DNA from 2 places in the Paenibacillus mucilaginosus 3016 genome. Region 1 is predicted to be linked to the other one. Evidence: riboswitches for the same ligand, from Rfam matches in the RefSeq annotation. Region 1 holds a riboswitch; the other holds the start of a gene.
The links. A riboswitch is a leader RNA that binds a small molecule or an ion and turns the genes downstream of it on or off. The one in region 1 is predicted to bind cyclic di-AMP.
Positions count from the first base shown of each region.

Region 2: another riboswitch for cyclic di-AMP. It lies ahead of PM3016_RS05935 (TrkH family potassium uptake protein); the one in region 1 lies ahead of PM3016_RS35295 (C40 family peptidase).

Region 1 covers NC_016935.1:8,424,202-8,431,910, forward strand. Annotated here, with positions in the region: gene PM3016_RS35285 (M1 family metallopeptidase) at 1-1,610, shown strand, start outside; gene PM3016_RS35290 (hypothetical protein) at 1,627-2,448, shown strand; cyclic di-AMP (ydaO/yuaA leader) riboswitch at 2,743-2,877, shown strand; gene PM3016_RS35295 (C40 family peptidase) at 2,882-3,352, shown strand; gene PM3016_RS35300 (cryptochrome/photolyase family protein) at 3,516-4,889, shown strand; gene PM3016_RS35305 (PspC domain-containing protein) at 5,145-5,354, shown strand; gene PM3016_RS35310 (antibiotic biosynthesis monooxygenase) at 5,531-5,869, shown strand; gene PM3016_RS35315 (sulfurtransferase) at 5,992-6,828, opposite strand; gene PM3016_RS35320 (GNAT family N-acetyltransferase) at 6,988-7,551, shown strand; gene PM3016_RS35325 (hypothetical protein) at 7,571-7,709, shown strand, end outside.
Region 2 covers NC_016935.1:1,297,692-1,305,400, reverse strand. Annotated here, with positions in the region: gene PM3016_RS05950 (LysR family transcriptional regulator) at 1-784, shown strand, start outside; gene PM3016_RS05945 (cation:proton antiporter) at 844-2,073, opposite strand; gene PM3016_RS05940 (potassium channel family protein) at 2,142-2,804, opposite strand; gene PM3016_RS05935 (TrkH family potassium uptake protein) at 2,819-4,171, opposite strand; cyclic di-AMP (ydaO/yuaA leader) riboswitch at 4,246-4,390, opposite strand; gene PM3016_RS05930 (CPBP family intramembrane glutamic endopeptidase) at 4,623-6,305, shown strand; gene uvrC (excinuclease ABC subunit UvrC) at 6,241-7,709, opposite strand, start outside.

The DNA of each region.
Region 1 (7,709 bases):
TGCGCAGCGACGTATCCAAGGAAGGCAGCTTCGGCAGCATGACCGTCTCCTCGATCAAGTTGATGGGCGGCTCGGAGGCCGAACTCAGCGGCGCTTCCGAATATGTCCAGCCTGATGACGGGAACAAGGACGACCGCACCCTGCTGCGGGTGCCGCTGCCGAAGCCCGTGGAACCGGGAGCCAAAATCACGCTGCAGACCGACTTCACGGTGAAGCTGCCGCAGGTCTTCGCCCGGATGGGCTATGCCGGCGACTTCGTCATGGCGGGCCAGTGGTTCCCGAAGATCGCCGTCTACGAGCCGCAAGGCACCCGCGGGCGCACCGATGAGGGATGGAACCTGCACCAATACCACGGCAATTCCGAGTTTTATGCCGACTTCGGCATTTTCGACGTGAAGCTGAAGCTGCCTGCGGACTATAAAGTGGCCGCCACGGGCTTCCCGACGAAGCCCCCCGTCGACGACGGCGCAACCAAGATTCATACCTTCTATGCGGATGACGTGCACGACTTTGCCTGGTCGGCCTCCCCGCATTTTGTGTATTACGAGGAGCCGTATGCCACGCCCCATCTGCCGGGCGTACGCATCAAGCTGTACCTCGACCCGAAGCACGAGCATCTCAAGGCCCGCTACATGACCGCCGCCAAAAAAGCGCTCGCCCGCTACTCCGAATGGTACGGAACGTACCCGTACTCCACCCTCTCTGTGGTCGTGCCCCCGGAGGACGGAAACGGGGCGGGAGGCATGGAATACCCCACCCTGATCACCGCCTGGGGAGCCGGCGAGGAGAACCCGAGCCTGGAGCTCGAACGGGTCGTCGTGCACGAGATCGGCCATCAGTTCTTCTACGGGATGGTGGCGAGCAACGAATTCGAGGAAGCCTGGCTTGACGAGGGCTTCACTTCCTATATCGAAGACCGGCTGATGGAGGCCGAATACGGCGTGCGTCCGAATCTCCTCGTGGAATCGAGCTATATCACCAGCCCCGAGGCCCTGAAGAAAAACGCCTGGAGCTACGACGGGCACAGCCACTACGCGGAGAATGTCTACACCCGAGCAAAGCTGGTGCTGAAGGCGATGGAGCGGCAGACCGGTCCGGAGACCATGAACAAGATCATGCGCACGTACTTCCAGCGCTGGAAATTCAAGCACCCGACCACGGCCGACTTCCAGCTCGCCGCGGAGGACGTCACGAAGACGAGCTGGCAGAGCTTCTTCGACCAGTACGTCTACGGGGACTCCATGGTCGATTATGCGGTAGGCTCCATCTCCACCCGGAAGCTGACGGAGAACGGCCAAACCTACTATGAGAACAGCGTCGTGCTCCGCCGACAGGGCGGCTCGGTCCAGGGCGTTCCGGTCCGCTTCCACTTCACGGACGGCACCCGGCTCGACAAGACCTGGGAAGGCGGCGACAGCGAGGTGCTCATCAAGCTGAACCATACGTCTCCCCTCGCCTGGGTGTCCATCGATCCGCAGTATACGATCGTGCTGGAGAACAAACGGATCAACTCGTTCATGAAAACCGAGGTCGACCCGCAGCTGTCCGTCCGCTGGAACCTCAGCGTGCTGAAGATTCTGGAGATACTCTCCGGCTGGATCGCATGGTAAAGGAGGATGACCGAAGATGAATGCCTTACGTAACCGGATCTCCCACGGCTGGTCGATCGCCTGGAAGCAGCCTTTTGCCGTCATCGCCCTCTTCGTCTACCATCTGGCCTGGGGCGTGCTGCTCTACAAGCTGATCCAGTCGGTCGTGCTGCCTCTCCTGCACCGTTATCCCGGGGAGGTGCTTCCCCGGGAGGCCGTTCAGCTGTTCTGGATCGAAGGACAGTTCCAGCTGATGAAGACCGACCTCCTCCAGCCCTACCTCTGGTGGGCGCTGGGACTGCTCGCCCTGCGGGCGGTGCTGCATCCCGTGCTGAACGCCGGGGTGCTCTACTCGCTGCATAACCGGGATCTCAATGCGGGCTACCGGTTCGTGGAGGGGGTGCGCCGGCTCAGCGTCCCGTTCTTCTCGCTCTACGTCCTGCAGCTGCTGATGACCCTCGCGCCCTTGTACTGGCTGCTTCCCTATGCGGCCGGCCAATATATCAAGCACTCCTCTTATCTGTCTTACGGCAAGGCGCTGCTGCTACCTCTCGGCATCTTCATCCTGTGGGTCTTTCTCCTGCAGCTGCTGTTTCTCTTCCTGCAGATTGCGAAGACGGCCGGACGGTCGTCCCTGTACGCCCTGATCTTCGTCGCCCGGCATCTGCCCGCCATCCTTGCCGCCGGAGCGGCCGTCGCCGTGGTGTCCCTGCTGGTCTCGGCTGCGGTCATGGCCTCCAGCTACCTCTGGGCCGGCTTCCTCGCTCTGCTCGGCTATCAGGCGTACCGGCTGCTTCAGATGTTCTTCAAGGTATGGGCGATCGGTACCCAGTATGCCCTGTGGATCGAAAAAGCGTAACGCCGGGGCGTTTGCCTCCACCTGTCCTTGGTTTTATCCGGTATCAAGCGCCGTTTTCCATGCGTGGCTGCGTGGAGGGCGGCGTTTTTGCGTTTTTGCTTTTTCGACAGCTCGTTTGTAAATATGCCGTAAACCCTGGACCGCCCCCTTTTCCGGAAAAATATGTATGCGCTTGCAATCCTTATTCTGTACATAAACAAAAGGTTTCACTTTAAACGCCGACTTTGTGACAACTTTGTGACACAAGCAGGAGAAACTCGAACTTACTCGAATATAGTTACTCGGTAATAAAAAATGAATATTTTGCCGAATTTCTGTCTCAGAAAACGGGGGATCCATTTTGGGTGAATTGATCTCGCTTCAGAGTGATCATAGGGAACCTTCAACCGAACCCTTCAGCTAACCTCGTAGGCACTTGGAAGGGGAAACTTCTTTGAAAAAGCAGCTTGTAGGACTCACACTCGCATTATCTTTGTTTTGCGGTATTTCCGTCGGCAGCGCTTACGCGGAAACCCCATTAAGCGCAGCGGTCAACGATGGCTTGGGCGCGCCGTACAAATGGTCCGGCACCACCAAGAGCGGCTTCGACTGCTCCGGTTACACTTCCTGGGTATTCGCGAAGTTCGGCGTCGACCTGCCGCATACCTCCAAAGGCCAGGCAGCTATGGGCACTTGGGTGGACAAGGACAATCTTCGTGCCGGCGATCTCGTGTTCTTCAACACAGACGGCAAAGGCATCTCCCACGTTGGCGTGTATGTTGGTGAAGGCAAGTTCTACCACTCCGCCACGAATCAAGGCGTAACAATCACGAAACTTAGTGAAGGCTATTACGCCAAAAGGTATGTTACCGCCCGTCGCGTGCTTTCCGACGCTGCTTACGAGCAGCTCATGACCGACAAGTAACATCTGCGGCGTAACCCATCCTTACTTCTTCTTTTAAAGAAAGCCTTCTGGGCCTCCCCCGTTCGCGGGCCGGACAAGCCCTGGGGGCTTTCTGTCGTTATACGGCAGGATTCGGGTAAGTACCGTATATCTATTATTGGCGAAAGGAGCCGCCGACCACTCTATGATCCTCTTCCTGCACCGCAAAGACCTGCGGACTGCGGATCTGCCCGCGTTCGATTATATCCGTGCCTGCGGCCGGCCGAGCCTGCACGTGCTTGTGGTTGACCCGTTCCTGCTGCGCAGGGACCGCCACCGGGAACACAGCGGCCGCAGCTTCCTCGCCCAGGCGGCCCGGCTGCAGCAGCGGTATGCCGCCGAAGGGCAGCGGCTGCATCTGCTCTGCGGCGATCCGGCCGCGGTGACCGGTGCGCTGCTCGAAGCCCATGCGGTCCGCGAGCTCGTGTTCCACGAGGACTACACCCCCTACGCGGTGACGCGGGACCGCAGCCTGCGGGAGACCGCAGCCGCCCGCGGCGTGCGCGTCACCGCGTTCGACGAGCAGGCGCTTGCGGACCTGCGCGACTTCCAGCGCCATGCCGGCCGCAGCGAGCCGTACAAGGTGTTCACGCCTTACTACCGCCGGTGGCGCGATTACCTGCGGCAGCATTTCCGGCCGGCGTCCACCGTAAGCGCAGGGGCGCTGCAGACCCTGCCGCTGGCGGAGGGCTTTGCGGAGCGCTTCCCGCTGCCACCGGAGCTGGAGGAGGCGCTGGCCTCCTGCCGGTTAGAGCCGGAAGGCAGCGGCCCGGAGACGGCGCTGGAGGACTTTCTCTCCGGGCGGCTGGCGGGCTATGCGGAAGGGCGTGACCGGTATGCCCGAGAGGAGACCAGCCGCCTGTCGCGGCACCTGAACACCGGGGCCCTCTCGATCCGGCGTGTCTATGAGCGGCTGCTTGACGTCAGCGCCGATGCGGAGCCCTGGCTGCGCCAGCTCGCCTGGCGCGACTTTTATCTCTACCAGTCGCGGCTCGATCCCCTGTTCTACCGCTATGAGAAGGTATACGATCTCTCCGGCATGCCCTCGGACGGCTTCCAGGCATGGGCGGAGGCCCGGACGGGGATTCCCATCGTGGATGCGGCCATGACGGAGCTGAACACGACGGGCTGGATGCCGAACCGGCTGCGGATGATCACAGCCATGTTCCTGACGAAGAACCTCCTCTGCCCGTTCCCTTACGGGGAGCGCTACTTCCGTTACAAGCTGGCCGATTACGACAATGCGCTGAACCGCGGGGGCTGGCTGTGGAGCGCCTCGCTCGGCTTCGATGCCGCTCCCTACTTCCGCGTCATGAACCCCGTGACGCAGTCGCAGACCCATGACCCGTCCGGGGCGTATATCCGCCGCTGGCTCCCGGAGCTCTCCGGGCTGTCCGACAAGGAGATTCACCTGCCCCGGCCGCACGCGGTCGTGGAGTTGAAAGCGTCGCGGGCAAGGGCGATCGAGGTGTACAAGGAGATTCTGGCCTCATCCGCCGGAGGCCGGGAACAGGGGTAGCCGGGGTGCTGGGGAACGAGGCGGATGGAAGGCCGCTTGGAGACCAGGCATGCCGGTCATCTCCCCGCGTGCCGCAGGGCCGATCGGCAAAGGCACTTGCATTCCGGCCGGTCCAAGGACCGTACAGCCTGCTGGACCAAGGTCCAGCCCGCATCCCACCGCGGGTCCGTTTCAGGAGAAACCGGGGGGCGTTACAATATAGGTATACCCAGAGGGAAGGCGGCTTCTTCCCCAAACGAAAGGTGGACTCCTATTATGAAACGTTGGTACCGCTCGGTTTCCGATAAAAAACTCACCGGCCTGTGCGGCGGATTGGCCCAGTACCTGAACCTCGACCCTACCCTGCTCCGGGTGCTCGTCGTCATCCTGACCTTTGCCTCCAGCGGCAGCCTCATTCTCTTCTACTTCCTGGCCGCCCTGATGGTGCCGAAGGAACCGTATTCCGGCTCGTTCCCGCACTCTTAATGTGCCAGCCCCTCGCCAGTCATGGCCGAGGGGCTTTTGCTTTGCCGGCCCCCTCCTCTTTTCGCGCTGCAAGGACAATGCTTGTTTTGACAATGATAATCTTTATCAATTACAATAGGGATATTATTTCATCTGATCTTCCACGAATCCGAATCCCCCATAGGAGGCATCATTGCATGTTAATCCAAACCCGTACCATCGTCGTCCAAAAAGGACACGCCGACGCCGTAGTCGAGCGCTTCAGCAAAAGAGGCCCTATCGATGAGATGGAAGGCCTGCTCGATGTCAGCGTCATGGTCAACCGTTCGAAGAAAGAAGATACGGAAGAGGTCGTCGCCATGATCCGCTGGGAGTCGATTGACGCCTGGAAGAACTGGGAGAAGAGCCCCGCTCATATCCAGGGCCACCGGGAGAAGAAGGGCCAGAGCCTGCCGGAGTACGTGATCAGCTCGACCGTCAACATGTACGAAGTCAAGGAACGCCGTGAAGGAACGTTCGTGAAGCAGGAACAGTAAAGCTGGCGGCAGCACCGGGCGCAGAGGCCATCCGGACATGACCCGTTATATTTTCTGATCGTTCAAAAAAAGAGTACAACCCGCTAAGGATTGTACTCTTTGGCTTGCACCCGGGCGAGTCCTTACTCTTCTCCTACCGCCACCGGATTGTCCGGATACGAGATCCAGTCGCTCCAGCTGCCGGCGTACAGCTTCACGTTCTTGAGGCCCGCTTCACTGAGCGCCAGCACGTTCGGGCACGCGGTTACACCGGAGCCGCAGTACACGATGATCTCATCCGCTTCCGCGAGGGGACCAAAGCGTTCCTTCTGCGCCTCCGCGGACTTCCATGCGCCTTCCGCCGTCAGGCTGTCTTTCCAGAAGTAATTCACCGCGCCGGGGATGTGTCCCGCCGTCTTGTCGATCGGCTCCTCGATCCCCTGATACCGGCGCGCCTCTCTCGAGTCGATGAGCACGGTTCCCGGACGGCCCTGCCGCGAGCGGACGCCCTCCATGTCCACAACCAGTTCGCCGCGCACCTTGGGAACGAACTGTGCCTCATGAACGAGCGGGGGTTCGTCCGTCACCGGATAGCCCGCTTCCTTCCACTTGGAGTAACCTCCATCCAGGATGTACACCCGCTCGTGTCCCAGATAAGTAAGCAGCCACCACAATCTCGAAGCATACGCCCCGCCTTGGTCGTCGTAGGCAATCACGACGGAGCCCGAATGGATGCCGATGCGGCCGAAGGTGCGGGAGAGCGCATCCACGTCAGGCAGCGGATGACGGCCTCCATGTTCCGTTACCGCAGAGGACAGGTCCTTCTCCAAGTCCAGATAATGCGCGCCGGGAATATGATCCTTCTCGTAGGCGATCCGCCCCACATCAGGCTGTCCCAGGACGAAACGGCAGTCCACCAGAATCATCCGGTCGTCCGTACCGTGCTCGAACAGCCAGTCCACGCTAACCACATGCTTCATATGCCACTCTCTTCCTCTCATGGGATGATATGCTGTATAGTACCCAGTATACACCCAGTTGGACCGCCGAGGAAGCAGGAGAAAAGAGAGTCTGCTGCAGCCCGGTTTTCAGCGGAATTCCGGAGCGCAGGCTCTTGAACAGGAGGCGAGGAACCCGTCATGAGCAGCGGCTTTTCGGATCGTAAGGCACTTCACCTGTCCATACGGAACAAGAAGGAGCAGGCCGGCTTTCGGCTGGCCCCGTTAACGGAAGAACAAGCAAGGGTCATCTGCACCTGGACTTATCCCCCGCCCTATGATCTCTACAACTGGAAGCCTTGGGAGACGCTGCTTGCCCGCGGCGAAGAATTCGCCGATCCCGACATCCGCCAGAAGCAGTACCGCAGCGTCCTGGATGAAGAGGGCCGGCTCACCGGCTTCGCCCAGCTGTTCCCCATGGCAGGCGTGACCCGGCTAGGGCTCGGACTCCGCCCGGACCTGCGCGGCAGTGGGCTCGGAACGGCCTTTGTCCGGGCGATCGCCGAAGAAGCCCTTCGGCAAAAACCTGCCAACGAGATCGATCTTGAGGTGCTGACATGGAACACCCGGGCGATCCGGACTTATGAGAAGGCCGGCTTTGAGATCACGGATACCTATGAGCGGATGACACCGAACGGGCCCGCCGAGTTTCACTGCATGGTCTGGACAGGGAAGCTCCCCGGCGGGCCCGCTTCTGTCAGCTGACGCGGAGCATCCCAAACTTATGAAAAAAACGATATTCTCTCTCCTCTGGGCGGCCTTCCTGCTTATTGGCTCGATCGTGTATTACTTCGAGGCCTACCGCCCCGCCATCGGACCGGCAGGCCGCGGCGTGAACGACAGCGAAGTCTTTGGGCAGTTCC
Region 2 (7,709 bases), 1.6 Mb from region 1:
TGCGCTCTTCAAACGCAAGGGCAAACGGCTGGAGCTCACCCGGGCCGGCGAGATCTGCTACGAGTATGCGATCGAGCAGAAGCGCCTTGAGCGCAAGCTCCGCCAGGCCCTGCAGGCTTATTCCACCGACAGCAAGCCCGCCAGCATTATTATCGGCGCCTCGCTCACGACGCTGCAGTCCACCCTGCCGGAGCTCATCACGATCTATACGCAGGCTTACCCGCATACGGATATCAAAGCCGTGACCGGCAAGACGCATGAGATCGTCCCGCTCGTCAAGGAGAAGAAGGTCGACATCGGACTGGTCGCCTCCCAAATGTCGGATCCCGCGCTGACCTGTGTGCCGCTGTTCGACGACCATCTCTGCCTCGTCCTGCCCGAGGTCCATCCGCTGCAGGACAAGGAGGAGGTCGACATCCGCGACCTCCACGAACTGCCGATGATCCTCTTCTCCCGCGGCACGTGGTACCGCGTGCTCATGGACGAGATGTTCCACCGGTACGAGGTGCATCCCGACGTCAAGATGGAGATCGACTCCTTCGAGGCCATCATCCGGCTGGTCTCCACCTGTAAGGCGGCCACGCTTCTGCCCGAATCCTACCTGCGGCACAACTGGCTGGCGGACAACGAGGTCACCGTGAGATACATCCCCGAGCTGGAACAAACGAAAAGAACGACTTCCCTGCTCTTCATAGAGGAAGCCGTTCTGGAGCCGTCCATCCGCCGTTTCATCGACCATGCGGTGCATCATTTCCGCTCCGAGGGCGGAAGTTCCTCCAGCTGATCGCCTGCCGCTGCCGGCAGCCATAATGTTTCTTCTATTATATAGAGAGAAGGCGGAGCCTAAGGCTCCGCCTTCTCTTCGAGACCCAGCCGCCTGGCCGCATAGGCGGTCGTCCCGGCCTGCAGCAGGATCGTGACAAGCACGGCGAGGAAGGTCACCGACGCGATGATGTCCGCGTGGGCGATGCCCATCCCCACCACCATGCCGGACAAGGCCGCCGGGATGACGCCGGTCTCGCGCACCCAGAACATGAAGAGCAGTTCATTGCGCTCCCATTTCGCACGCGTGTCCGGAAGAGCACATAAGAGCACGGTCATCGGCCTTGCGATCAGCATGAAGATGGCGATCACGCCAAGACTCGGCACGAGATACTCCCCGATCACCCCAAAGTCGACCTGGCTTCCAAGGAGGACAAAGATCAGCATCCGAAGGAGCACCGTAAGGTTCTCCGCCACATGATGCAGTTCCTGCTTCCGATCGGCGAAATCCAGCCCGAACAGCTCGGCATTCCCCCAGATCAGTCCAGCCGTGAATGTCGCCATAAAACCGCTCACATGGAGCAGATCCCCTGCGAGATATGCGCCTGCAGCCGTTACAAGCATAACGATTCCCGCATAGTCCCGGAGGAACCCAAACTTTCGGTGCACCGTCAAGAAGGCAAGCGCGAGACCGATCAAGACACCGGCGCCGATCCCGCCGAGAGCGGTGATCAAAAACTCCTTCACCGAATCGCCAAGGGAGATCGCTCCCCCTCCGGTCAGAGCACCAAGCAGAGTGAACGTGAGAATCGATCCTGTCGCATCGTTGAAGGCGGATTCGCTCTCGACCGTCTCCCTGACCTTCGTCCGAACCCTTACCTGCTTGAATACCGGAATCAGCGTCGCCGGATCGGTCGACGAAATGATCGCGCCCAGCAGCAGCGCATACATCCACGGCAGATGAAGCAGCCAGTGTGAAGCGGCCGCGACAATCGCGCAGGTAATCAGAACTCCCGGGATACTAAGCAGCGTGAGCGTGAGCCATACCTTCTTCAGGCCGGCAAGACGGATATTCCGTCCTCCGTCGAAGAGGATCAAGGTAGATCCCACGGTCAGGATGAACTGGTTCGTGAAGGAACTGCTCGGCTCATGAATCCAGTGCAGCAGCGGACCCAGCACAATTCCGGCAATCAGGAACAGAGCCACGTCCGGGAGCTTCAGCAGACCGGAGAGACGTCCCACCAGCATGCCGGTCAGCAGGATGATGACGAGCAGGTACAGCACGTGTTCCAATGAAACGCCTTGTTCCATCTTCCTCATCCCATCAGTTTAGTAATTGATCGGTACGGTCCATAAGGGGTCCCATTAGGAAGAAGCCATTAACGGATGACCGCATTCTCGAAGGTCTCGATCTGCTGGTTCGTTCCGATGATGACCATAATATCCTTCTCTTCCACCGTATCCGTTGCCGTCGGCGCGATGATCACGCCGTCCTTCTTGTTAATCGCCACCACACTGCAGCCATAACGCGCCCGCGTATCGAGCTCTTTCAGCGAGCGGCCGGACAGACATCGCGGCACCGCCAGCTCGGCAATGGTATACTCCTTCGAAAGCTCGATATAATCGAGCAGATTCGGCGAGACGAGCTGGTGCGCCACCCGGATGCCCATATCGCGTTCCGGATAGATGACCCGGTCCACACCAATCTTGCTCAATACTTTGCCATGGAGCTCCGATAGCGCCTTGGCCACGACATTGCCCACACCGATATCCTTTAGCAGAATGGCCGTGAGAATGCTTGACTGGATGTCATCCCCGATCGACACGACGACACAATCGAAGTTGCGGATCCCCAGCGACCGGAGCACCTCTTCATCGGTAGCGTCGGCTACGACGACATGGGTCAGCTTGTCAGCCATCTCCTCGACAGACTCCTCATCCTTATCGATGCCGAGCACCTCATAGCCAAGCTTCATGAGTTCCATTGCTACGGAGGAGCCGAAGCGGCCCAGTCCGATGACAGCGTATTGGCTGCGTTTCATGTGTTGTTGTTCCCCTATCCAATCGTAATTTTACCTTCCGGGTAACGGTACAGCTCCTTCTCAGCCTTAGGTCCGAGCGCATATGCAAGGGTCAGCGGGCCGAGACGTCCGGCGAACATCGTCAGGGCGATCATCACTTTGCCGAACTCCGTCAGATCCGGCGTCAGCCCCATCGAGAGACCCACCGTACCGAAGGCGGAAGTCACTTCAAACAAGATCATGAGGAAAGAATGATCCTCGGTGGTGCTGAGAAGCATCGTTACGAAGATCACCAGGAACAGCGCGATCATCGTGAGCGTGATGGCTTTGAGAATGCGGTCCTTGCCGAGCCTGTAATGGAAGAGCACAATGTCCTCCTTGCCGCGGATCATCGCGACAATGGCTCCCACCAGGGTGGTGAAGGTAGTCGTTTTGATCCCGCCTCCGGTGGACCCCGGCGAAGCGCCGATGAACATCAGGATGATGATGAAAAACTGCGTCGCCTGCCGCAGCCCCGCGATATCGACCGAATTGGCTCCCGCCGTCCTCGGAGACACTGATTGGAACAGGGAGGCGAGGAACTTGCCGGACCAGCTCAGCGGGCCCAGCGTCTTCATGTTCGTCAGTTCGAACACGAAGATGACAATCGTGCCTACGCCGATCAGTATACCGGTAGCGCTCAGCACGACCTTAGAGTGCAGAGACAGCTTCTTCACTGTCTTGAATTCAATCAAATCGGAGATCACGACAAACCCGAGACCCCCAAGAATAATTAACATCATCGAAACCAGGTTAATCACCCAGTCGTCCGCATAGGCTGTGAGGGAACTGAATTTGCCCGTCACCGATCCGAACAGATCGAAGCCTGCATTATTAAAGAAGGAAATCGCATGAAAAATCCCATAATAGATCCCCCGTGACACCCCCAAGTCAAAGGACCAGCGGATCGAGAAAATGACAGCGGCGATCGCCTCGATCGTAAGCGAATACCGGATCACCTTGCGGATCAGCCGGACGATCCCTTCCATCGAGCCCTGATTCATGGCCTCCTGAAGAATCAGCCGCTCCTTCAGCGAGATCCGCTTCTTCAGCACAAAGGCGAAGAGCGTCGCCATGGTCATGAAGCCCAGTCCACCGACCTGGATCAGCAGAATGATGACGATTTGCCCGAAAACGGACCAATGGGTACCCGTATCGACTACGACCAGCCCCGTTACACAGGTAGCTGAGGTCGCGGTAAACAGCGCATCGAGGAACGGCGTCGGCTGACCGCTGGCTGAGGCCACAGGCAGCGACAGGAGAATAGAGCCGATCAGAATGATGGCTGCGAATCCGAGTACCAGAATTTGCGGCGGCTTCAGCTCGAATTTCTTGGCGGCTGGCTTCAAATAACGAACACCTCGGTTCTTAAATCAGGATTTTTGCACAAAAAAAAGACACTGGAAACCCAATGCCAAAAAATAGGTTCCTGTAACAAAGCCTACGAGGTTAGCTGACGGATTCGGATGTACAGGCACCCTATCATCCAGCCATATGCGGCTTGGATGAATTCACCCCTAAACTCATGGTTCCCCCGTTTTCATTAAGAAATTCGGCTTGTTATTCAATTGATTTGAATTATAATCCTCTTTCCCCCGCAGCACAAAGCCCTAATTCACCTAAAAGTCACGATAATCCCCTGGAAAGGCTGTTTGTAAGCGTTATCTACCTATTGACGCTCTCCCAATCACCTGTTTTCCAACGCATGCTCTTGAAATCATTGGATTTCGCAGAAGCATGTATGCTAATTTAGAAGAATATAATATACCTCATCCATTCCTGTCCAAGAAGGAGCTGACCATGTCCAAGCGATTCAAGGAGCCGTCCCTTCTGCTGCTGGCCGTCATCGGATGCCTACTCTATTTTGGCGTGAACCTGCTCAGCCCCTATATGGAAGATGCCGAACGCATGGAGGAGGTGACCGAGGGCGTTCCCTCCGTTACGAAGGAACAGGCTGCAGGCGCGGCGCTGGGCTTTGCCCGGGAACATCTGGGCCTGACGGCCGCGGAGCCTGAAACTATCGTCATCTATCAGGCCGTCAAGGAGCGCAGCGGGTACCTGCAAAAAGAGCGGCTGTACGACGACTATCAGAAACGCTTCGGGGAGAAGCTGCCTCTGGAGTTCTATGAGGTCGAAATCGGCGAGCCCGGCACCGGACTGACGCATTACATCCAGGTGAACTATACGAACCGGCGCATCATCGGCTGGGAAACCGGCCGTTCGGCCACAGCCCGCAGTGAAGGCGTCTTCTCGGAACCCGCTCCGGATGCCGAGGCGGTGATCCGAAAAACCATGGCCGACCAAGGATATGCCCCCGATACGTTTGCACTGGTTTCGGGCGGCTCGGATGCGACCGGTCCCAATACGCTCCGGATCTACCGGAGCAAGGAGGACTCCATCGGCTCCGCGCCCCTCGAACTGCACGTCAAAGAAACCCGGGGCCGGATCACCTTGTTCCGTCCCGAGTTTCCTGTTCCTGACACCTTCACCGCCTGGAAGAACGCCCAGGATGACAGGGCCTCCCTGATGACCTGGATTTCGATGGGCCTGTCCACCGTGATGACCCTGACCGCCTTCATCCTGGTCATCCGCGGGCGCCGCGACATCCGGTTCGGCCGCGGGCTGATCCTGACCCTGATCTTCGCCGGAGTCTACGTGCTCAACAACTTCAACATGCTTCCGGCCTTCCGTACCGAGCACGGCAGCGGACCGTCCGAACCCCAGGCTGTCTTCTACCTCTGGTTCGTCAACATCTTCGTGCTGTTCATGGCCGTGTCGACTTACCTGTCCCTGCTGGCCGGCAGGCAGCTGTGGCTGCGGAGAGGGCTGAACCCCTGGCCGGTCTGGAGTGATGTCTCCTTCGGGGACAGCGTCCGTACGGCCATGGTCCGCGGGTACCTCTTCTGCCTGTTCGTGCTCGGCCTGCAGCAGGTCATGTTCTTCGCCGCCGCCGAGCTGTTCGATGTGTGGGCCGTGAGCGACCCGGCCGACTCCGTCTACAACATGCGGGTCCCCGGCATCTTCCCGCTGATGGCCTGGGCCGCCTCCATCTCGGAGGAGGCCGTATACCGCCTGCTCGGCATCGCCCTGGTGCTGGCGGTCACGCGCAGCCGCTTCCTGGCCGTCCTGCTGCCGAGCATCGTCTGGGCGATGAGCCACACCCAGTATCCGATCTACCCGGTGTACACCCGGCTCATCGAAGTGACCGTCATCGGCCTCATCTTCGGCTATGTGTTCCTGCGCTACGGCTTCCTGACGGCGATCTTCGCCCATGCGGCGATGGATTCCATCCTGATGGGCCTGTCGCTGATGATCACCGGCAGCAGCGTGAACACCGCCATCGGAGCGGGATACCTGCTCGTACCTGCTCTGGCAGGCTGGCTGCTCTCCTGGCTGCACGCCCGCTTCGGGCCGAAGCTTAAGCCTCCGCGTGCTCCCCTGGAGCTGCCGCCGGATCCGCTTCCTCCGGCTCCCCAGCCGTAGCCTCCCCTTCCGTCCCGTTCAAGGTCTGGAGGATGGTCAAGGCCAGCTTTTCTCCAATACCAAGAGGCTTAAAGTCTTCGGGCTGAGCCTCTTTTATTTTTTTGAGCGAGCCGAAGTGCTTCAGGAGCGCCTTGCGCCGCTTCTCGCCGATCCCCGGCACCGAATCAAGCGTCGAGACGACCATCGACTTCGCCCGGGTCTCCCGGTGGAACGTAATCGCGAAGCGGTGCACCTCTTCCTGGATGCGCTGCAGCAGGTAGAACTCCTGGCTGTCCCGCGGCAGCGGAACCACCTCGGCCGGGTCGCCCATCAGGAGCTGGGCCGTCTTGTGCTTCGCGTCCTTGACGAGACCGCAGACCGGGATGTAGAGACCCAGCTCGTTCTCAAGCACATCGACCGCAGCCGACAGGTGGCCCCGGCCGCCGTCGATGACGATGAGATCCGGCATCGTCAGGCCTTCCTTCAGGACGCGCTCATACCGCCGGCGGACCACTTCCCGCATCGTCTCGTAGTCGTCCGGGCCCTGTACGGTCCGGATTTTGTACTTGCGGTACTCCTTGCGGTCCGGCTTGCCGTCGGTGAAGACGACCATCGCCGATACCGGGTCGGAGCCCTGGATGTTCGAGTTGTCGAACGCTTCGATGCGCCGGACCGTGCCCGTGCCGAGATATTCGCCGAGATTCTCGACGGCCTTCACCGTCCGTTCCTCGTCCCGGGCGAGCAGCCGGAACTTCTCATCGAGCGCGACCTTCGCATTCTCGTTCGCCATGTCGACCATGTTCTTCTTGAGTCCGCGGCGCGGCACATGAACCTTGACCTTCAGCCAGCTCTCGAGCGCTTCCTTGATGTACTTCTTCGACTCCGGCGCGGCTTCCTCGTCCCCCTGCGGGGCTGCGGCCTCGGCTGTTCCGGTCCCTTCCGCACGCTCGGCCGCAGCGGCCGCTTCACCTTCCGCCCCCGCCTCGTCCTCGCCCCACGAAGGCAGGAACACTTCCTTCGGCAGCGCCGGATTATCACTGTAGTACTGCGTGACGAACGACAGGAAATCCTCGTAAGCCTCGCCGTAGTAGGGGAACATCGACGCATGGCGTCCGATCAGCTTGCCCTGGCGCATGTAGAGGATCTGAACGCACATCCAGCCCTTCTCGACCGCGAAGCCGAAGACGTCCCGGTCCGTCGCATCCGTCGTCGTGATCTTCTGCTTCTCCATGACGGTGTCGATATGCTGGATCTGGTCGCGCAGCTCCTTCGCCCGTTCGAAGTTCAGCTCCTCCGCCGCCTCCTGCATCTTCCGGCTGAGCTCCTTCTTGATCTCGTTATGCCCGCCGTTCAGGAACTTCGCGATCTCCGTGACCATCTTGTCATAGGTCTCCTGTTCTACCTCATACTCACAGGGGGCGACGC